Regions from separate parts of the Methylocystis sp. genome, predicted to be linked through region 2. Evidence: predicted binding sites of a transcription regulator. Region 2 holds the regulator's gene; the other holds the start of a gene.

Region 1 (10,753 bases), on a different contig from region 2:
GCCAGCTCCGATTTCCTGTCCCGCGAGCGCACCGTCGCCTCCCCCGTCTTCAATCGCTGGCTCGTTCCGCCGGCCGCGCTCGCCATTCATCTCTGCATCGGCATGGCCTATGGCTTCTCCGTCTTCTGGCTGCCGCTGTCGCGGGCGATCGGCGGGGCGCAGCCCAAGGAATGCCCGGAAACTCTCGGTTTTTTCGCAACACTTATCGCGACCGACTGCGACTGGAAGATCAGCTGGCTCGGCTGGACCTTCACGCTCTTCTTCGTTTTCCTGGGCTCGTCTGCGGCGGTCTTCGGCCATTGGCTGGAGACGGCCGGACCGCGAAAGGCCGGACTCGCAGCGGCCTGCTGCTGGTGCGGCGGTCTGCTGATCTCGGCGCTCGGCGTCTATGTCCATCAGATCTCTTTGCTGTGGATCGGCTCCGGCGTGATCGGCGGCATTGGACTCGGGCTCGGATACATCTCGCCGGTTTCGACGCTGATCAAATGGTTCCCTGACCGGCGCGGCCTGGCGACTGGTCTCGCCATCATGGGGTTCGGCGGCGGCGCAATGATCGGCGCGCCGCTCGCGGATCGGCTGATGAGCTTTTATGCGACGCCGACCTCGCCGGGCGTCTGGCAGACCTTCGTCACGCTGGCCGCGATCTATTTCGCCTTTATGGTCGCCGGCGCGATCGGCTACCGGGTGCCATCTAACGGATGGGCGCCCGAAGGCTTCACGCCGCCGACGGCGGCCAAGAACGCCCTGGTGACGCATCGCCATGTGCATCTCGACGTCGCATGGAAGACGCCGCAATTCTGGCTGCTCTGGGGCGTTCTTTGTCTTAACGTTTCAGCCGGCATCGGCGTGCTGGGCATGGCCTCGCCGATGCTGCAGGAAGTCTTCGGCGGCAAGCTCATCGGCCTGGATGTCGGTTTCGATCAACTCGACGCCGGCCAGAAAATGCAGATCGCAGCGATCGCGGCCGGCTTCACCGGCCTGTTGAGCCTCTGCAACATCGGCGGGCGCATCGGCTGGGCCTCGGCCTCCGACGCATTCGGCCGCAAGATCACTTACGCCATCTTCTTCGTCCTCGGGCTCTCGCTCTATTCGGCGATACCCTTCGCGGCGAAGGGCGGGATGGTCGGCGTCTTCGTTCTGCTGTTCTCAGTCATCATCACCATGTACGGCGGCGGCTTCGCGACGATCCCGGCCTATCTCGCCGACATTTTCGGCACGCACCACGTCGGCGCCATCCATGGCCGGCTTCTGACCGCCTGGTCAACGGCCGGCGTGCTCGGGCCGGTGCTGGTCAATTACATTCGCGAATATCAACTCGCGCACGGCGTCGCGCGCGAGGCCGCCTATAATCAGACCATGTATGTGCTCGCGGGCCTCCTGCTCGCAGGCTTCATCTGCAATTTGCTGGTGCGGCCATGCGCCGAGAAATATTTCATGAGCGATGAAGAAGTCGCGGCGCAAAAGCACATCACCGTCGCTGAAGTCGTCAAGGCGGACGACGATGTTCACGCCGACTTCGAGGATTTTGTCGAAGAGGGGCTGGAGCCCGTCGCGACGGACGATCCGCCAACCGTTGCGCGCCCCGAGCCCGACTCGAACGGCCGATCGCTGCAGCTTTTTCTCGCCTGGGCCGCGGTCGGCGTCCCGCTCACCTGGGGCGTGTGGATGACGCTCCTGAAGACCGCGGCGCTGTTTCGCTGATCTGGCGCGCGAAACGCTTCGACTTTAGCGCGACCTTGGCGGGCGGAGACGTGACGCGCGCCCGGCCTTCGTCCCCTTGCCTTCCGCTCGCCTTGATCGCGGCCGCCTTGTTTGACAGAAGTCGGGGACGCTGGGCGCCTTTGTGATTCGTCACGCGCCGCAAATGAGACGAGGCCTCTATGGCGACTGCTTGCACCAATGGGCTCGATACCGGCTTCGTCGATCTCGGCTATATGAAAGTCGCCGTTCTCGGCGTGGTGCAGGGCATCACCGAACTGCTGCCGATCTCCTCGACGGCGCATATGCGCATCGTGCCGGCGCTCTTCGGCTGGAAGGACCCTGGCTCGGCCTTCTCCGCCGCGATGCAGCTCGCGGCGCTCGCCGCCGTCGTCAGCTATTTCTGGAGCGACATCCGGGCGCTCGCCGAGGGCTCGATTCGCGCGCTCGTGCGACGCGATTTCAACGACTGGACCTTCCGCTTTGTCGTCTGGATCGCGCTGGCGACGGTGCCGATCGGAATCGCCGGCATCGCGCTGTCGCATACGTTGAACACTTGCGGCTCGCCCCTGCGCACGCTGCCGGTGATCGGCATTTCGTCGATCGTGATGGCGGCGCTGCTCGCCATCGCCGAACTCTATTGCAATCACAAGCGCACGCTCGAACATGTCAGCCTGAAGGATGCGATGATCGTCGGCTTCGCCCAGGTCGGCGCGCTCATTCCTGGCGTCTCGCGCTCCGGCTCGACGCTGACCGCGGCGCTTTTCCTCGATCTGAAACGCGAGGAGGCGGCGCGCTTTTCCTTTATTCTCGGCATCCCGACGATCGCCCTCGCGGGCTTGAAGGAGCTGTGGGAGCTGCACAAAGCGCAGCTCGATTTCCACGGCTGGGCGGTGCTGACGCTCGGACTTTTCGTCGCGTCGATCTCCGCCTTTGTCGCGATCTGGGGCCTGCTGCGAATTCTCGAACGGTTTTCGGCGTGGCCCTTCGTCTATTATCGCGCCTTCATTGGCGTCGTGCTGCTCGTCGGGTTTTACGTGGGATTCCTGGCGTAGCGCCGTCATTGCGAGCGAAGCGAAGCCATCCAGAGTCGCGCCTACGGCTCTGGATTGCTTCGTCGCTGCGCTCCTCGCAACAATGACGGCTCTTGATTATTCCGCCGCCGCTTTGAGGCGTTCGCGCGCCGTCGCCCGCAGATCGTCGATGAGCGTGAGCGCGCCGTTTTCTTCATAATGCCAGAAGGTCCAGCCGTTGCAGGCCGGCAGGCCCTGCGCCAGCGCCCCGGTCTTGTGAATCGAGCCGACAAAGCCGGAGAGCGACAGGGCCCCGTCGGCGCGCACCACCGCGCGATAGCGCCGCTTGGCGTCGACGAGCGTCGCGCCTGGCGCGACGAGGCCGGCTTCGACAAGGCTCGCGAAGGCGATGCGCGGCTCGGCGCGTTTCGACGGCGCAGTCGCCACCGCCTCATGCGGCAAGGGTTCGACCGCGGCAATCCGCGCCTGGGCCGCCGCTCGATAGTCGTCGTCGCGCTCGATGCCGAGCCAGTCGCGGCCCAAGCGTTTGGCGACTGCGCCGGTCGTTCCGGAGCCAAAGAAAGGATCGAACACCAGATCGCCGGGTTTCGACGCGGCGAGGATGACTCGCGCGAGCAGCGCTTCGGGCTTTTGCGTCGGATGAGTCTTGCGGCCGGCGTCATTCTTGAGACGCTCGGTCCCGCCGCAGATCGGTAGGAGCCAGTCGGAGCGCATCTGGCAATCTTCATTCGCCGCCTTCAGCGCCTCGTAATTGAAGGTGTAGTTTTTTGCGCGTTGATCTCGCGCCGCCCAGATCATCGTCTCATGGGCGTTGGTGAAGCGCCGGCCGCGAAAGTTCGGCATCGGATTGTTCTTGCGCCACACGATGTCGTTGAGGATCCAGAACCCGAGATCCTGCATGATCGCGCCGACGCGGAAAATATTGTGATAGGAGCCGATGACGAAAATCGTCGCTGAGGGCTTCATCAGCCGGCGCGCTTCCTTGAGCCAGTCGCGCGTGAAGGCGTCATAGGCGGCGAAACTGGCGAATTTGTCCCAGTCGTTATCGACCGCGTCGACGAGACTCTGGTCCGGGCGAAGCAGAGAATTGGCGAGCTGAAGATTGTAAGGCGGATCGGCGAAGACGAGGTCGACGCTTTCGTCGGCCATGCGCTCCATCAGCGTCGCGCAGTCGCCGCTGAGAATTTCATTGCGCGCCGTCGCGCGGAGCGGCCTTTCGCTTGTGCGCCCGATACGCGTGACCTGAATTCGGGCTTTGAGACGAGCCGCTCCGACGCGCGCGCTACGCATGAACTCCACACCATCAACGCAACTGACAGGCGCGATAGTGAAGGAGGGAGGTAAAAGCCGCGTTTAAAGCGAAGAACGGCCTACGTCTCTTTTTCGTACGGAAGTCTTAAAGAAGTAAAAAGGTTAGCAAAATCTTGCCCGCGTCTTCACGCCTCGCGCACCGGCGCGAAACTGACCCGATGCGCCGGGCTCGCGCCGTAGCGCGCCAGCGCGTCGAGGTGGTGCTGCACGGCGTAGCCGGCATTGGTCTCGAAGCCATAATGGGGATAATGGGCGGCGAGGCGGCGCATCATCGCATCGCGCGCGACCTTGGCGACGATCGAGGCGGCGGCGATGGAAATCGCCGTGGCGTCGCCCTTGACGATCATCTGGCAGGGGCAGTCGACCGGCGGCCGGTCATTGCCATCGACGAGGAGATAGGCCGGCCGATGCGTGAGGCCGGCGACGGCGCGGGCCATGGCGGCGAGAGAGGCTCGGCGAATATTGATTCGGTCGATTTCGGCGGCGGTGACGAAGGCGACGCTGACCGCGAGCGCGCTGGCCATGATCCGCTCGAAGGCTTCTTCGCGCTGCGCCGGGTTCAGCGCCTTGGAATCATCGAGGCCGCGCGGCCGTCGGTCGGGATCGAGAATCACCGCCGCCGCCGCGACCGGCCCGGCGAGCGGCCCGCGCCCGACCTCGTCGACGCCGGCGATCGGCCAGACGCCCTTGCGCCGAAACTGGCCCTCCAGCCGAAAACTGACCCCGCTGGCTGTCACGAAAGGCTCCCTCGGCGGATCACGGCGCAACAAAGGACGTCGAGCCCAGTGACCGCGCGGCGAATAAAGCGCGGAGGGTGGGCCGCTGACAAGCTGTACGAGACGCGCAATCGGCGGAATCGGGTGAAGGGCTTCCTCGCCCTTCGAGACGCGTGCTGCGCACGCTCCTCAGGATGAGGAAACCCTTCACCCGATCGCCTTGGGCGCGCCATGCGACCGGAAAATCGGCTCAGAAAAGGCTGAGCTGTCGTGGCGCGCGGCGCGGCGGCTCAAACAAATCGGTCCGCAATTTTGTTTTCTGCCCGAAGCCGAGCCGATCGGCGGCGACCTCAAAACGTCGGCCGATCATCCAGGCGTATGGCCCCTCGCCCTTCATGCGGGTTCCGAAGGATGATTCATAAAGCTTGCCGTCGCGCGTCGAACGCATCAGCGCCAGCGCGCGCCGCGCCCGGTCGGGAAAATTGGCGACCAGCCATTCGGTGAAGAGATCGCGCAATTCGAGCGGCAGGCGCAGCAGCACATAGCCGGCCTCGCGCGCGCCGGCGGCATGCGCCCGCGTCAATATCCTCTCGATCTCGTCGTCATTGATCGAGGGAATAATCGGCGCCGTCATCACCGCGGTCGGCACGCCGGCGGCGGCAAGCTTCTCGATGGTCTCGAGCCGCAGTTCCGGCGTCGCCGCGCGCGGCTCCATGAGACGCGCCAATTTCCGGTCAAGCGTCGTCACCGAGATCGCCACCTTCGCCAGGCCCTTGGCGGCCATCGGCGCGAGGAGATCGAGGTCGCGCAACACCAGCGCCGACTTCGTCACGACGCCGACCGGATGATTGGCGCGCGCCAGAACTTCGAGGATCGAGCGCATGATTCGATGGGTCTTTTCCGCCGGCTGATAGGGGTCGGTGTTGGTGCCGATGGCGATCATCTTCGGGACGTAGCCAGGCGCCGACAATTCGCGTTCGAGAAGCTGCGCCGCGCCTTCCTTGACGAAAATCTCGGTCTCGAAATCGAGGCCAGGCGAAAAACCCATATAGGCGTGCGTCGGCCGCGCGAAACAATAGACGCAGCCGTGCTCGCAGCCGCGATAGGGATTGATCGAGCGGTCGAAGGAAATGTCGGGCGACTCATTCCTGGTGATGATCGTGCGCGGCTTCTCGACGTGAAAATTGGTCTTGAGCGCTTCGAGGCTCTCCAGCGAGCCCCAACCGTCGTCGGCCTCCTCGCGTACCTCCTTCTCGAACCGGCCGCTGCGCTTCGACAGCGCCCCGCGCCCGCGCCGGCGTTCGGCGTCGATGAACGCGCCGACGCTCGTCTGGCCGAACTGGCTGATCTGGCGCCCGAGCGCCGCCGATGAAACATCAGCTACGCGATCCATTGCAGACTCCGACTTTTTGAGAAGGAACTAGAGAGGACCGCGCCGAGATGCGAAACTTCGACGCGGCCTCCCGACTACAACGCAACGCCACTCATCCGGCGCAACGCCGGACACATCGGGGACTCGCCGCTTGCTTCCGGCTCGAGCAGCCGAGGGTGAACAGAAGGCGAATAGAGAACATATATAGAACATACGCGCCGCGCGCAAGACCGCAAAAGTGCGATTTCAATTTGAATTCTGGCGATCGCCGCGGCGGCAGCGCGCCATTGCCCGAGAACGGGTCATCGACCAAGGAGCATCGCGGCGCGCGCCGCGATCAGCCGCCAGAAGAGTCGCACGGGATATCCCCGGTAGCTCGGCGCGCCGCTCGGCAATTTTATATCCGACTTTCGGTGTTGTGTTTTGGTCCTCATTTCAATCGGCGGCACATCGCCCTCATATCGGGACCGATAGGTGGAAACCCAAAATCCTGGCTCGAACTTCAAAAACATGCCCGAGCAACAGCAAGACGCGACGACCCGACGCGTTCGTGACTTCGGGCTGAGCCTGTAATCCGCCAAGAGGTCCGCGCCCGACAAGACGCGAAATCGATCGTCCCGATAGGTGAGATATGGCGTGCCGCCATCCGGGTCGAGAATTGGCGCAGCGTTTGGCGCCGCTTCGATTCGGCGACCGCCTTCCTGGCAATCCTTGCAATAGCAAACGGCGCTCAAGATCGGCTCGCCAATGGCTTCGCATTGAACGCGCCCGCAAGCGCATGACGATCGTCTTACGTTGAGCCGCATGTGCAAGTCCAAATCGTCGCAAGCCAGACATAAAATGCAGCAACGCAATCATAGATCAAAAATCAAAATCGAATACCGCCGATGAAACGCGCCGCTCACGCGAGCGGCGCGTATTGATGGCGGCTCTGGCGCACTCACCGCACCAGAATATTCCTGAACTGCCAGGGATCGCTTTCGTCGATGTCTTCCGGGAACAATCCCGGACGGCCGTCGAGCGGCGTCCAATCGGTGTAATAGCCCTTCACCGGGCCGAGATAGGGCAGTTGCACTTCAAGGCAGCGCTTGTAGTCGACTTCGTCGGCCTCGACGATGCCGGCTTGCGGATTCTCCAGCGCCCAGACCATCCCGGCGAGCGCCGCCGAACTCACCTGCAGGCCGGTGGCGTTCTGATAGGGCGCGAGGTCGCGCGTCTCCTCGATCGAAAGCTGCGAGCCATACCAATAAGCGTTCTTGGCGTGGCCGTAGAGCAGCACGCCGAGCTCGTCGATGCCGTCGACGATTTCATGCTCGTCGAGAATCTGCCAGCTCTCCTGCATCTTGCCGGCGGCGCCGAACATTTCGTGTAGCGACAGAACGGCGTCGTCCGCCGGATGATAGGCATAGTGACAGGTCGGACGATAGACCGCCTGCCCCGAACCATCGCGCACCGTCAGATAGTCGGCGATCGAAATCGACTCATTGTGAGTGACGAGAAAGCCATATTGCGCGCCGGGCGTCGGGCACCAGGAGCGCACGCGGGTATTGGCGCCGGGCGACAGCAGATAGATCGCCGCGCCGCAGCCGGTTGCGTGCGTGCGCCCGATGTCGGGCAACGCCTTTTCATGCGTGCCCCAACCAAGTTCGGCGGGCTGCATGCCCTCGGAGACGAAGCCTTCGACCGACCATGTGTTGACGAAGACGTTGCGCGGCTTCGGCTGGCGCGCGCGCTGGGTGTCGCGCTCGGCGATGTGAACGCCCTTGACGCCGAGCTTTTGGGCGAGCGCGCCCCAATCGGCGCGCGTTTCCGGCTCCTTGTCGAGCACGCCCACATCGCGCGCGACATTCACCAGCGCCTGTTTGACGAACCAGGACACCATGCCGGGATTGGCGCCGACGCAGGAAACCGCGGTCGATCCGCCGGGATTCTTGCGACGTTCCTCCAGCACCGTCTCGCGCAGAGCGTAATTGGTGCGCGCCTCATTGCTCATGTTTTTGTCGAAATAGAAGCCCGGCCACGGCTCCACCACCGTGTCGACGCATAGCGCGTTCAATTCGCGCGCGAGCTTGATGATCGCAAGCGACGACACGTCGACCGACAGATTGACGATAAAGCCCTGGCCCCCGCCTTTCGTCAGCAGCGGCGTCAGGATGTCGCGGTAGTTCTCGGGCGTGAGGCGCGCTTTCAAAAAGGCGATGCCGCGTTCGTCGAGCAGCCGGCGATGCGTGTCGACGGGGTCGATGACGGTGAAACGCGACTTGTCGAAATCGAAATGGCGCTCGATCAGCGGCAAAATGCCTCGGCCAATGGAGCCGAAGCCTATCAGCACGATCGGACCGGTGATTTTGCCGTAGTTTGGCCAAGTCGACATGAGGCGTTGCTCCCGAGAAGAATATTGCGTCGCGATAAAGCAAGCGCAGACGTATTAATCAAGAGCTTGAGCGAGAGGTGGCGGCGCGCGTAAGGTGGCGCCGCGCGCGTCGCCCCTATGTAATTGAGATAATTCTGCAGTAGAGCGTCTGAATGGAGCGTTTGACGGAACCAGCGATGACGGCCGAACGCGACGGCGCGCAGCAGGAGTCGAACGTCGCCGATGCTTTGACGGCGATCAAAGCGAAGCCGATCGAACTTTCGCAGGACGATACGCTCGAAGGCGCCGCAGCGGCCATTTTCTCCGGCGCTCTTGAGCATTTTCTGGCCAATGTTCCGATTCTTCAATCATTGAGCGCGCCGGAAAGCGTGCATCAGATGCGCGTCGCCCTGCGCCGCCTGCGCGCGGCGATCGGCTTGTTGCGGCCGGCTGTCACCGGGCCTGCGCTCGAAACTGCGGCCAAACGCGCCAAGGCGCTTGCCGCCGTTCTCGGCGCGGCGCGCGACTGGGACGTTTTCGGTCTCGCATTGAGCGGCGGCCCGCGCGAGGCGATCGGCGACGATCCGAGTTTTCACGCGCTGACCGACGCGCTCGAAACGCTTCGTGAACAAGCCTATCGCGCCGCGCATGAAGCGGTCTCGTCCGACGAAACGGCGCGGTTCGTCGATGATTTGCGCCTGGCGATCGCGCGCCGCGATTGGGAGGCGGCGCCTGAGATGCGCGCGCCGGGATCGGCGAGCGATTTCGCCGTGCATGCGCTGACCGACCTGCGCAAGCGGCTCTTAAAGAAGAGCAAGGGCTTGGCGACGCTTTCGGCCGATGAGCGTCATCGAGTCCGCATCGCGCTCAAAAAGGCGCGCTATGGCGCGGAATTTTTCGAAAGCCTGTTCGACGATCGCAAAGATTCGCGCGCCTATTTGCACGCGCTTGGCGAGATGCAGGATCAATTGGGGCTCTTCAACGACATGGAGGTCGCGAATGGCCTGCTCGACCAGATCGATGCGCAAACGCCGGAAGCCGCTCGCGCCTCAAACTTCATTCGCGGCTGGTTCGCCCACGCTGCGCGCCAAGGCGTCGCCCATGCCGAATCGAGCGAGAAGCGCCTAAAGAAGCTCGCGCCTTTCTGGACGTAAGCCATCAACATCAGCAATCAACGCAACCGCCCGTCGATATCTTGATCGCGCGCGAGGCTTGGCGCGGCCACGTTCCCTGTCCCCCCGCGCGAAGCGGGGCGTTGGGAGGGAGCGCTTCCCAGTCGCGAAGGCGCCGCGCCTCTCAGACCGCCGCCTTCTCGATGATGTGAGCGAGGTCGGTCATGATCGCGTTGAGGTCGTAATTCTTCGGCGTATAGACCGCCGCGACGCCGGCGTCGCGCAACAGCTTCTCGTCCGCCGGCGGAATGATGCCGCCGACGACGAGCGGCGCCTCGACGCCTTCCTGCTTCATCAGCTTGATGACCTCATGCGCCAGCGTCACATGCGAGCCTGAGAGAATGGAGAGGCCGATGCAATGCGCGCCTTCCTTCTTTGCGGTCTCGACGAGTTCGGCCGGCGTCGAGCGGATGCCGGCGTAGATCACGTCGAAGCCGGCGTCGCGGGCGCGCACCGCGATCTGCTCGGCGCCGTTCGAATGGCCGTCGAGGCCCGGCTTGCCGACCAGAAACTTCGCCCGCTTGCCGAGCTTTTGCGAGACGCGCGCGACTTCCTCGCGCACCGCGTCGAGCGCGCCGCCGACCTGGCGCGCCGTCGACGACACGCCGGTCGGGGCGCGGTATTCGCCGAAGACGCCGCGCAGAACATTGCCCCATTCGCCGGTGGTGACGCCCGCCTTGGCGGCGGCGATCGACGGCTCGACCATGTTGCGGCCTTCCTTCGCCGCGCGCGCCAGCTCTTCGATCGCTTGCTTCGCCGCCTTCTGATCGCGCGCTTCGCGCCAGGCCTTCAGCCGCGAAATCTGTTCGGCTTCGACATGTTCGGGCACGACCATGATCTGGTCGTCGCCCGAGGCGAGCGGCGACGGCTCGCCGCCGGTGAATTTATTCACGCCGACGACAATCTGCTCGCCCGCTTCGATCGACTCGAGACGCGCGGTATTCGCTTCGACGAGCTTGCCCTTCATATAGCCGATCTCGACCGCCGCGGCGGCGCCGCCGAGCTCCTCGATCTTCTTGAGTTCGGCTTTCGCCTCTTCCTTCAGCTCGGCGACCTTGCGGGCGATCTCGGGATTGCCGTCGAATATGTCGCCATAT
Region 2 (10,753 bases):
GCTTCCGCCTCATGAGATCAGCGCCAGAAGCGTGCTTTGGGGCAGGGTGGCGAACATCCAATTCGAAGGGCCGATCGCGACGGTCGAAATTGAGCTGAAGGATGACGGTCCGCTTCTGGCGACGATCACAAGAGGCGCTCTGGAAGACCTGTCTTTGAGGGTGGGCTCTCACGTCTATGCGCTGTTCAAGACGGCCGCGCTCGACGAGCGCTCCATCGGCGTGGCCAACGCCTGAGGCGAGGGACGCTCGGCAGGCCGAAGCCTGACGGGATGGGGTTTGCTTTGCCGGCGAACTGTCGGAATATGTCGAGCCTGACATAGACGCTTGAGCGATCTGACGGTGGGGCCAGTCTCAGGCGCCGGGAGCGATTGCGCATTGATCGGCGCGCCGATCCGATCGCATCCGACTGGCGGAAGGGCGGATAAGATTGATGAGCGAAGATGGCGGTCCCTCAGCCTTTTTCAAGGCGACCTCGCACGCGTTCAGCGAGATGATCGACGCCCGCCGGACGCGCCCGGAGCTTGTTGGGCTGCTCTGCGCGCAGGCGTTCGACAGCTTTACGAGAAATGTCGCGATTCAGGCGGAGGGCGATCCGGCTTTGGCCTGCCACGGCGAATGCGCGGGGTGCTGCCGCCTGCGCGTCGTCGCGACGGCGCCCGAAGTATTTGTGCTCGCGCGCTTCATTTCCGTTAACGCCGCCGCCTTCGCCGAGCGCGGAATCATGCTTCTTCAGCGGGTCGCCGACGCCGATCGGGCGCTAGGCGCGCTATCCGAGGACCAGCGAATGGCGGCGCAAGGCGCGTGCCCGCTGATCGAGCGCGAATTATGTCTCGCCTATAAGATGCGTCCGCTGGCCTGTCGCGGCCACGCGGCCTTCGACAAGGCGGCATGTCTCGCCGCCGCACGTGGCGAAGCCGTCGAAGCGCCGATCTCGACGCCCCATCTCGTCGTCCGCAGCCTCGTCCAGAACGCCTTGATGGCGGCGCTGCGGCGCGCCGGACTGGCGTGGGGAATCTATGAAATCAACAGGGCGCTGAATGTCGCGCTCTCGACGCCGGACGCGCTCGAACAATGGATTTCAGGCGAGGATCCTTTGGCGTCCGCCCGCATTCCCGACTGCGACATGATCGAAGCCGGCGCGATTTTTGACGCTGTCGAAGGATAAAGAATTGCATTCGCGGTTGTTTGATCGCGCGCGGCATATCCTTCCCTGTTGAGATGGGGAGCGCGCGGCCTTTTGCGGCCGGAGACCTCACGCCGCCGCTAAGCGGGGAGCCATGTACGACGCCAACCGTTGGGCGCAGGCGCGCGTTCGTGGGATTCTCAATGTTCTTTCATAGCCGGGGATCCCGAGAGCAAGTAGCGTCCCTTTTATGAATTCGGTTTCCTCGACAGCAGCCATAGCGCCGAGAGGAAGAATCCCTTCGCAAGCGGGAGCAAGAACAAGACGAGCGCGATCGTTGTCGGCAGAACGATCAACATTTCGACGGCATAGGAGTAATGACCGCTGCTCTCCAATATGAAGAGTAGCGACACGACGAAAATCGTTACGGCGCCGACCGTCAACCATGCTGGGCCGTCATCCGCATCGAGGCCCGCAAAGCTTTCCCGGCAATGCGCACAAGAATCGTTCGGCTTGAGGTAGCTTGCGAACAGGGCGCCCACGCCGCAGTTCGGGCATTTTCGCGTGAGTCCGCGAAGCAGGGACGTGACTGATGACGGTTCGCTCTTCATTTACGCCAAACCGAATGATGGCGATCGTCGCGCCATTGCGCGTAATCGCAGTCTCGCTTTGAGTTAACGGGATAGTTTCTTATCGGGCCGCAGGCAACCGTTGAAGGGCCAAGCGGCGAATCAACAGATAGGCGACGCAGACAAACGCGGCAACCAGCGTTAAGCTCGCCGCTCAGGGCAATCGGATGAAGCACGATTTTCCTCGCCCTCATCCTGAGGAGCCGCCGCAAGTCGGGTGTACCCGACTTGCGAATTTAATGTCGATCTCGGGCAAGCCCGAGATCGATGGCGGCGTCTCGAAGGACGAGGGTGAGGAAAAAATGCGGGCTTCCTCGTCCTTCGAGACGCGTGCTGCGCACGCTCCTCAGGATGAGGAAGCCCTTCGCCCGATCGCCCTGGCGCGTCGCTGCATTTGAGCGGGGCCGGCATTTTCTTGAACGACGTTTCGCGCACGGCTGAGAAAGGAGAGGGGAGCCGCGATGTTTCATCGCGCCTCCTTCGCTTGCCTGCGCGAGGATTAACCGCAGCTTTGCGCGCGTCGTTCGAGCAGGAACGCGCGCTGCGCCGCCCGTTTCTCTGGCTGGTGGTCGCCGCCGGCGCCGGCGTCGCGCTATATTTCTCAGCCGAGCGCGAGCCGTCGCTGGCTCTTTGCGCCTGCGCGTTCGCAGTCTTCGCCATTCTCGCCGCGCTCACGCGCCGCCATGCACGCGCTTATGCGCTGTTTCTCGCGCTCGCTTTCGTCGCCGGCGGCTTCGCGTCCGGCGCCTGGCGAACGGCGCGGGTCGCCGCGCCGATCATTCCGCGAGTCGGGATCGGAGAGCTCACCGGCTTCGTCGAGGAGGTCGACCTGCGGCGCGCCGGCGCGCGCTTCATTCTGCGTGTCGCGAGCGCCGAGGGCTTTCCCGACGATGTCGTTCCGGCCCGCGTGCGGCTGACCACCCGCGGCGATCCGAATTTTTCCGCCGGCGACTTCATCGCTCTTAAGGCGCGGCTGATGCCGTCGGCGCGGGCGGCGCTCCCCGGCGGCTATGATTTCGCGCGTGACGCATTTTTCGCGCGCATCGGCGGCGTCGGCAACGCGCTGGGGCGAATTGAAACAATGTCGCCGCCCGATCCGGCGCCAATGTCGCTGCGTTTTTTCGCGCGGGTCGATCGCATGCGCAACGCTTTGGCGATGCGGGTCTATCGAATTATCGGCGGTGACGCCGGCGCGATCGCCGCCGCGATGGTCACCGGCAAGCGCGACCTATTGTCGGAAGACGCCAAGAATCTCATCCGCCACGCCGGCATATTTCACATCATCACCATTTCCGGCGTTCAGATGACGCTCGTCGCCGGCATTTTCTTCGTTGGCTTTCGCCGTCTGCTGGCGATGTCGCAAACTCTGGCGCTCAACTATCCGATCAAGAAATGGGCGGCGGCGCTCGCCATGATCGGCGCCATTCTCTACGACATCGGCACGGGCTCGCGCGTCGGCACCGAGCGCGCGCTCGTCATGACTCTGATCATGCTTGCCGCGGTTCTGTTCGATCGGCCGTCGCTGTCGATGCGTAATCTCGCGATCGCCGCGCTCCTCATCGTCGCTTTCGAGCCGGAGGCGCTGCTTGGCGCGAGCTTTCAACTTTCCTTCGCCGCTGTCGCGGCCTTGATCGCCGTCTATGAATGGCGCGGCGAATATCTTGCGAAGCGCCGCATCGACGATCGCGCGCCGCGAACATGGTGGGGCGCGCTTCGTGAAAGCGTCGTCGAACGCCTGTTGCACGGGCCCGGCGCGGCGATCTTCGCGACATTATGCGCGACCTCGGCGACCGCTTCCTTCATGGCGAATGATTTTCATGAGCTCAGCCCCTATGTGCTGATCGGCAATCCGCTGACGCTCGCCATCATCGAATTCTTCGCGGTTCCCTGCGCGCTTCTCGGCGCCGCGCTCTATCCACTCGGCCTCGACGGATTCGTCTGGCGCTACCTTAAAATGGGCATCGACCTCGTGACCTATCTCGCGGGGCTCATCGCCAGCGCCCCGGGCGCGAGCCTGCCGGTCAAAGCCTTCGCGCCCTGGGCGATTATTTTTCTAACGCTTGCGGTGTTGTCGCTCGTTTTGTGGCGAACATGGGCTTGGCGCGCCCTCGCCATTCCTCTTGCATTCATTGGATTGATGGGTGCGACGGGCGGCGCGCCGTTCGACCTCGCCGCGCCGGCGACCGGGGAATCGGCGGCGCTGCGCCTGTCGTCGGGACAGCTTGCGGTCTTGGGACAAAGGCCGAGCGCTTTCGCCGCCGAACAATGGCTGCGCGCCGACGGCGATGCGCGCCTCGCCTCGGACGCGAAGGGCGGCGTCGCCTGCGATGATTTAGGTTGCGTCGCCAAGTCGATCGACGGTCGCTTCGTCGCGCTCGTCGCCGAGCGCGGCGCCTTCATTGAAGACTGCGCGCGCGCCGCCGTCGTCATCACGCCGCTCTATGCGCCGTTAGGATGCGCGGCGCCGATCGTGATCGATCGCCGCAAGCTGAGCGAAACGGGGGCGGTGTCGCTACGCTTCAAGGGTGCGGAAGTTGAATGGACGACGGCGCGCGCCGTCGACGAGGACCGGCCATGGTCGCCCGCGCCGCGCCAGCGGAGCAAGCCGGCGTTCCCTGCGCCGCTCAGCGATGAAGAGCGCAATGAGGAAGACGCCCGCGCGATGGAGCCGCTCGAATAGAGACGCGCTGCATGCTCTTTGTTTTGTCATTCCCGGCAGGCCGAAGGCTTGACCGGGAATCCAGGGGCAAAGGCATGAATGGTGAAGTTGCTCTGGATTCCCGATCGCGCGCAAAGCGCGCGTCGGGAATGACAGGCTTCGCCAAAACGCGCCGCAGCTAATATTTCCGCAAAAGGCTCACGAGCTTGCCTTGAATCCGCACGCGGTCAGGACCGAAGATGCGCGTCTCGTAAGCGGGATTCGCCGCCTCCAAAGCGATCGACGCGCCGCGTTTGCGCAGGCGCTTCAGCGTCGCTTCCTCATCGTCGATCAGCGCCACGACGATATCGCCGGTGTCGGCGTTGTCCTGCTTCTTGATGACGACGGTGTCGCCGTCGAGGATTCCCGCCTCGATCATCGAATCGCCGCGCACTTCGAGCGCGAAATGCTCGCCGCTCATCAGCAGGTCGGGCGGCAGATTGATCGTATGGCTGCGGTTCTGGATGGCTGAGATCGGCGTGCCGGCGGCGATGCGTCCCATCACCGGAATGGCGACCTGCTGATCGCTCTCGTCGTCGAAACGCTCATTGAGCGGGCGCACGCGGCCGAGATTGCCTTCGATGACCGAGGGCGCGAATTTGCCGCTGCGCCCGACGGCGCTGCGCGGCGTCGCCGATTCGGGCAGGCGCAGGACCTCGAGCGCGCGGGCGCGATTGGGCAGGCGACGGATGAAGCCGCGCTCTTCGAGCGCGAGAATCAGCCGATGAATGCCGGACTTCGACCGCAGGTCGAGCGCGTCCTTCATCTCGTCGAACGACGGCGGCACGCCCGATTCCTTCAAGCGCTCATGGATGAAGCGCAACAGGTCGTTTTGCTTTTTGGTCAGCATCGCCGCTCCGCCTTGCAAGCCCAATCGTCGATTTTCGCTGCGCTGCAGCTTTTGGCTCGATAAACTAAACAAATCATGAACGAACGATATACGTTCTCACTGCGTTCTGCAAGTCTTATGTTCACGCTTTGGTTAAGCGATCATCGCGGTGGAGCGGGCAGAATTATTTGTCGCGCGTGAAAAATCGCTTTTTGTCGCGCTACGCTTAGAAACACTGAAAAAGCAATAGGGTAGCGCGGCGGGTATTGCGGAACCGCTTGCGGAACATCTCAGAAATATTGTTCGGAGGCGGAATGTATTAGATATCAAAGGGTTCCTGCGCTTTGCATTGCGGAACATTTCATTGTGCAATATCGATTGCGGAACCTATTGCGGAACCTTCCGAATTCGCCTGGAGGATGTCACGGATTTCCATTGGGCTGATGAAGTCCCCGTTGTATGCTCGATGAACTAAAGCAACGACATTCTCTGGTGAAAGATGTTCACCGGCTATATCTGAAACTCTATCCCGTATTATCCGAGCGATTGCATCTTCATGCCTTGATAGCCTGAACGAAAGTTCGTTTAATTCATCTTTATTTGCTTCATTGAATAGTTTAGAAATAGCATTCAAGTAAGATATACGACAAATATCATATAATTCGTTCGATCGCGTGAGGCGCTCAACGAGCACGTCTGTATATTTAACTCCTGTTAATTGCTCAATTTCAGCATGTTTTTTGAATGGAATACTCCCCCGTCGCCGCCAAGTTGCGATTGTGCTCTTCCCAAGATTGAGGCGGATAGCAAGGTCTTCATCTCGCGTGAGGTTCAGAGCCTTCTTCACGCGATCAATAAAATCTTCCGCTGGATTTGCCGTCGCGCCTCTTGACATGATTTCATTTTGCAATCTAGGTTGCATAACGAAGCAATCCTAGAGACACCTCACAATGGGCGATCCTTCCGCAGACTTGTTGCTACAGGCCCGCATTGGGTTCTTACAGCAGGGAAGCTCTTTGGCGAAATGGTGTTCGGAAAACAAGATCACCCGCCAATGGGCCACCGCTGTCCTGACGGGACGTAGGAACGGACCCGCAGCAAAGACGCTACGTGAAAAAATCATTGTTGCCGCGACGCTCAAAGGGAAAGCCGCCTGATGTCGGGCAAATGGGTCGACACCGCCACAGTCGCGGAGTTCCTCGGCCTCTCTGATCGGGCTGTCAGAAAAGGCTTGGCTATGGGTCGACTGTGTCGCCGGCCCGTCCGGAGTCGCCGAATAAAGGGCGTTGGTGGCACATCTGGGGAGAGGTGGGAGGCTTATGCGCCGGATATCCCTGGTCTCGAAGACCATTTGAACGCCCCTTCAACGCCCGTTTCGCCTCGAACCTTCGCAACCCACTTCGATGCGGTCCTGGAGTGGTTTTCCCGCTTTGTCGAGGAAGTCGAAGCGACGAAGGCGGGCACCGTCGCCCGCGCGAATGTCCTTCGCGCATGGAGCGAAAAGAAGCTGCCCTCAATCAAGGATTCGAGCGTGTTTCGGCGCTACAGCGTGCGCACGCTCAATCGCTTCCTCGCGGACTATCAATGCAACGGCGTCACAGCATTAGGTCGCGCCAAGCGGAACGATCACAAGACGAAACGCTCGATCGTCACCGTGAAATTCGACGCCTGGGCGCGCGAAGGCGGGTTGGAGAATGAGCTGGAGTCCATCGCGGAAGCGCTGAAAATACGCATTCGCGGCTGGCACAAGGCGTGGGAAAGCATTTCCGCAATCCGCTTGGATGCCTCACGTCACCTTGAGAAGCTCGCCAGGGAGCGCGGTTTCGAGCCGCCGAACGGCGTGTGTGACATCCCGCTCCACATCGTCAAGGCGGAGATGAAATATCGCCGCGCCACCAAAATCAAGAAAGACCGCAAAGGTTTCGAAGACAAATCGCCGGCAATCCGCCGGACGATCGAAGGGCTTTGGCCCATGGACATTGTCGTCGGCGCCGTTCATCCCCTCGATTTCTTCCTTCCCGAAACAGAAGACTATCAGCGCTACGCCAAGGCCATCTGTTGGCTGGATGTTGCAACGAAGCGCCTTTGGGCGACCATCGTGTTTCTTCCAAAGGGAACAGGCATTCGCAACGCGCACGTCATCGCCAGCTTCATGGAAATGGTCGCGGAATGGGGCCTCCCCAGGACGCTCTATCTCGATAACGGTCAGGAATATCGCTTCGCCGAGTTCATCAAAGACGCCATCACACTTAACGATCGTGGAATGAAGGTATTCGCAGGCGGAGAGCAAAAGGCTATACGCCGCGCGCGCCCCTATGCGGCGCGCTCCAAGGCCATCGAAGGCGTCTTTGCGCAACTGCGCCATCTGTTCGAAAAAGTGCAGGGCTACATCGGCGGCGACCGCATGAAAAAGAAGGTAGCAAACGTCGGCAAGGCACCCATACCTTTCCCTTCGATCGAGCTGTTTCCACAGGTGATTGCAGGGATATTGGCGCAATATCACACTAAAGCGCAGGGAAAGAATTCGCAGCTCGGCGGCGATTCGCCAATCGATGCATTCAATCGCGCCGTGGATAAGGGATGGCAAAAGACCGAAGTGGACCCGGACGCCTTTGCAACCGTCTTCTCTGAGAAACGGATCGTAGCGATCACAAATGGAGCTATCACGGTCAAGGGTCGCGTCTTCTATTTCGACGGCTTAGTCACCTACCATGATGGCGATTATATCACCGTTCGCGTGCCGAAATACGAGCAGTGGGCGCGTCTACCTGTCGAGGATATGCAGGGAAATCTTCTCGGCTTCGCGGAAGAGGATCAACCTTTCGCTTGTTTCGACCCGGCCGGCGCCAGAGAGCGACCGTCGTCGCATGCTCCAAAGGCGTGCCGTTCGCCAGCTCGATAATTCGGTTCCGGATATCGATGTAACGGCCGAACTTCTTGATTTCCAGACGAAAGCTCCGAAGGCCTTGCCCGCGCCGGTCGGCGCGCGTGTCACTGCCTCCGACAAAGAAAAGGCGGTCGCGCGGGGCGTGAAGGAAAGTCCCGAAGCGCAGCGCAAGCGGGCCGACAATGTGCGGCGATACAACATCGACAAATCGAACCAAGCGATGAAGGAATTCATCCAAAAATTCGATGCGAGAAAGGCTCAATAAGCATGACGAATGTGAGCCGAACATCGATCTTCGAAGCCATCGAGAACACCGTCAACATTGTTGATCGCATCAAATCAATTGCGGGGGCGATCATCGGTCCAGCTGCAATTGGCAAGACGACAGCAGTCGAGCATATCGCGAATTCGAACAGTAGGATGGTCTATATTCGGGTATCCGGCGCACAGGAAACGATGAAAGCCGGTTGCGTTCTGCTCGCGTCGGCCCTGGGCGTTCATTCGGACTTCGATAGCGCCAATAAGATTTGGACAAACCTGGAAGATCATTTCGATTATTGGGGGTCGCACGGCTCCGCTCAAACGATCATTCTAGACGAAGCTCAGAACCTGGACGGCAAGCTTCTTAAGGAGATGGTTGATATTCCCTATCGGTTCCGCGTTCCAGTCATCGTCTGCGGGAACAATGACGTTTTGAAGCGGCGACACTCTTCGAAAGACGCATTTGAACAGGTCACAAGCCGTTTGGTGAAGCGTACGATGCTATGGCATCCCACAGAAGATGACTTCAAAACTATCGCGATAGATCGTGACGTTTGCGGGGTCGCAGCGCATCGCGCGTGCGTGAACTTCGGACTAAATACGTCGCTCCGCGAATTCGTCCCGCTTCTCGACACAGCTCGTGCCTTCGCTGGAAGCGGACCGCTCGGCCTACAGGAAATCGAGCGGGCGCTTCTGTCTCTCCGACAACAAGATGACGACCCCCTAAAGCTACTGAAGCGCATCGCCGCGTAGGTAGGAGATTTGGCCATGCTCACCACGAAGCAAATGCGCCTTGTCCAAGCGGTAAAAAAATATCTCGGCGACGAGGAAACCTATCGCCATCTCTTGCGTGAGTCGACGGGCGTCGAGAGCGCGAGAGTCCTCGACAATATCGGATTAAACGCGTTCGTCCGCGAGGCGAAGCGGCTTGGGTTCAGGCACACGTCCGCGACCAGCTTTGGCGCGCGGCGAGGGATGGCGACGCCAAAACAGGTCGCGATGATCCGCAAGCTTTGGGCGGACTGGTCGACGATCGACGCCTCGGAAAAAGCCCTAAACGCCTGGCTCGAACGTTCCTACAGCGTTTCCGCGCTTCGCTTTCTTTCATTCGACGCCGCTGGGAAAGCGATCAACGGCCTTCGCACCATGATGCGACGAAAGGCCGAAGTAGACGAAACCGCAGATCGGAGCACGTCGTGACGCAGGAGATCGATTGTCGATCGCGAAGCGCTTCTCCAGCTCAGCAAGGACGAGCAGATCGAAATTATCGTCATACGGGCCGAAGCTAGCGAAGCGGTCAAGGCCGCTGCAAATCAAGCGATCGAGGACATTCCGCACCACGCGATGAGGATGGCGAGTCCATGCAAACCGCCAACGAGAAATTCGAAGCCGCTGGCGCGTCGCTTGTCGCCAAATGGGCTGCTTTGGTCGAGGAGATAGGGCGGTGCCGCATCGGCAGTTGAACCGGCGGGCGGACCGCAAGGCGAAACCGTCGCAGTCTTTGCGACCTTTTCGCCGAAAGAGATCACGTCGCAAGCTTTGCGACTTGGAAGGCGCGAGACGGGCGCAGCAACGCCCGCCTCGCATGATCGTAACCACGACAGACAGGTGAAGTCCATGAGCAGCATACGATCGATGAGAGATTACGACGAACACACTCAACATCTCAAGCATCTATGGCATGAGACGGTTATCAAGAGGTTGCTCGACAATGCCGAACATCTTGAGGGCAGAGTGGGCGCGCTTCGCCACGACATGAAATTGGAGAACCTCGACGTCCGCCACGCCTACGCCCGAACATTTGAGTTCGACAAAATTCTTGCGGACATACGACGGCTGCTTTTGGAGACGGAGATATTCCAGGACAAGGAAGTGTTCTTCGAAGGGTTTTTGGAGGACGCGGCCGAGGCTGAACGATTTAAGGCGAAGCCGCGCCGAAGAAGCCGGGTGCGGAATGGCCGTGCCGCAAAGCCGCAAACGCCCGTTCAAAAGAAGCTCGCAAAAGGGCGCTCTTCGACGTGACGATGCCCGCAATGCGCATTTCGATTTCACTCCAGCAGACAAGGCCTTCAACATGAGCGAACTGAAATATCACGCCAGTGAGGCGCTCGCCGACATTGGCTATCTCGGTGACATTTTGGACGCGCTGGACAGCGTTCCAGACGACCAAGCCGACGCCGACGTTCTCTTGCGAGGAGTCACGGCGATTGGGCGGCGCATCGTCGGGCTTTCGATTGAAGCGTCCGAGCCGTTTCAACTATCCGCCGATGCTCGCTACGCGCGCGCAGCGCTGTCCGACCTTCGCGGCTTTGGCGAGATCATCGC

Evidence for each region. Region 2 encodes LexA, which represses DNA repair genes until DNA is damaged. Its sites were predicted from a motif close to TGTTCNNNNTGTGTTCNG; they were not measured.
Region 1: the regulator LexA is predicted to act here: its motif matches at 6,326-6,343, upstream of AB7I51_RS08125 (PA0069 family radical SAM protein).

What each region holds. Positions count from the first base shown of each region.
Region 1 covers NZ_JBFWVN010000018.1:18,491-29,243, reverse strand. Annotated here, with positions in the region: gene AB7I51_RS08145 (OFA family MFS transporter) at 1-1,701, shown strand, start outside; gene uppP (undecaprenyl-diphosphatase UppP) at 1,881-2,753, shown strand; gene AB7I51_RS08135 (site-specific DNA-methyltransferase) at 2,850-4,022, opposite strand; gene AB7I51_RS08130 (ribonuclease HII) at 4,169-4,780, opposite strand; gene AB7I51_RS08125 (PA0069 family radical SAM protein) at 5,010-6,152, opposite strand; gene AB7I51_RS08120 (homospermidine synthase) at 7,072-8,505, opposite strand; gene AB7I51_RS08115 (CHAD domain-containing protein) at 8,682-9,638, shown strand; gene AB7I51_RS08110 (protein meaA) at 9,781-10,753, opposite strand, start outside.
Region 2 covers NZ_JBFWVN010000065.1:4,726-15,478, forward strand. Annotated here, with positions in the region: gene modC (molybdenum ABC transporter ATP-binding protein) at 1-235, shown strand, start outside; gene AB7I51_RS15595 (YkgJ family cysteine cluster protein) at 432-1,166, shown strand; gene AB7I51_RS15600 (DUF983 domain-containing protein) at 1,373-1,666, opposite strand; gene AB7I51_RS15605 (ComEC/Rec2 family competence protein) at 2,169-4,433, shown strand; gene lexA (transcriptional repressor LexA) at 4,591-5,301, opposite strand; gene AB7I51_RS15615 (helix-turn-helix domain-containing protein) at 5,642-6,202, opposite strand; gene AB7I51_RS15620 (hypothetical protein) at 6,231-6,437, shown strand; gene AB7I51_RS15625 (hypothetical protein) at 6,935-8,182, shown strand; gene AB7I51_RS15630 (hypothetical protein) at 8,148-8,432, shown strand; gene AB7I51_RS15635 (AAA family ATPase) at 8,435-9,181, shown strand; gene AB7I51_RS15640 (regulatory protein GemA) at 9,197-9,628, shown strand; gene AB7I51_RS15645 (hypothetical protein) at 10,103-10,417, opposite strand; gene AB7I51_RS15650 (hypothetical protein) at 10,503-10,753, shown strand, end outside.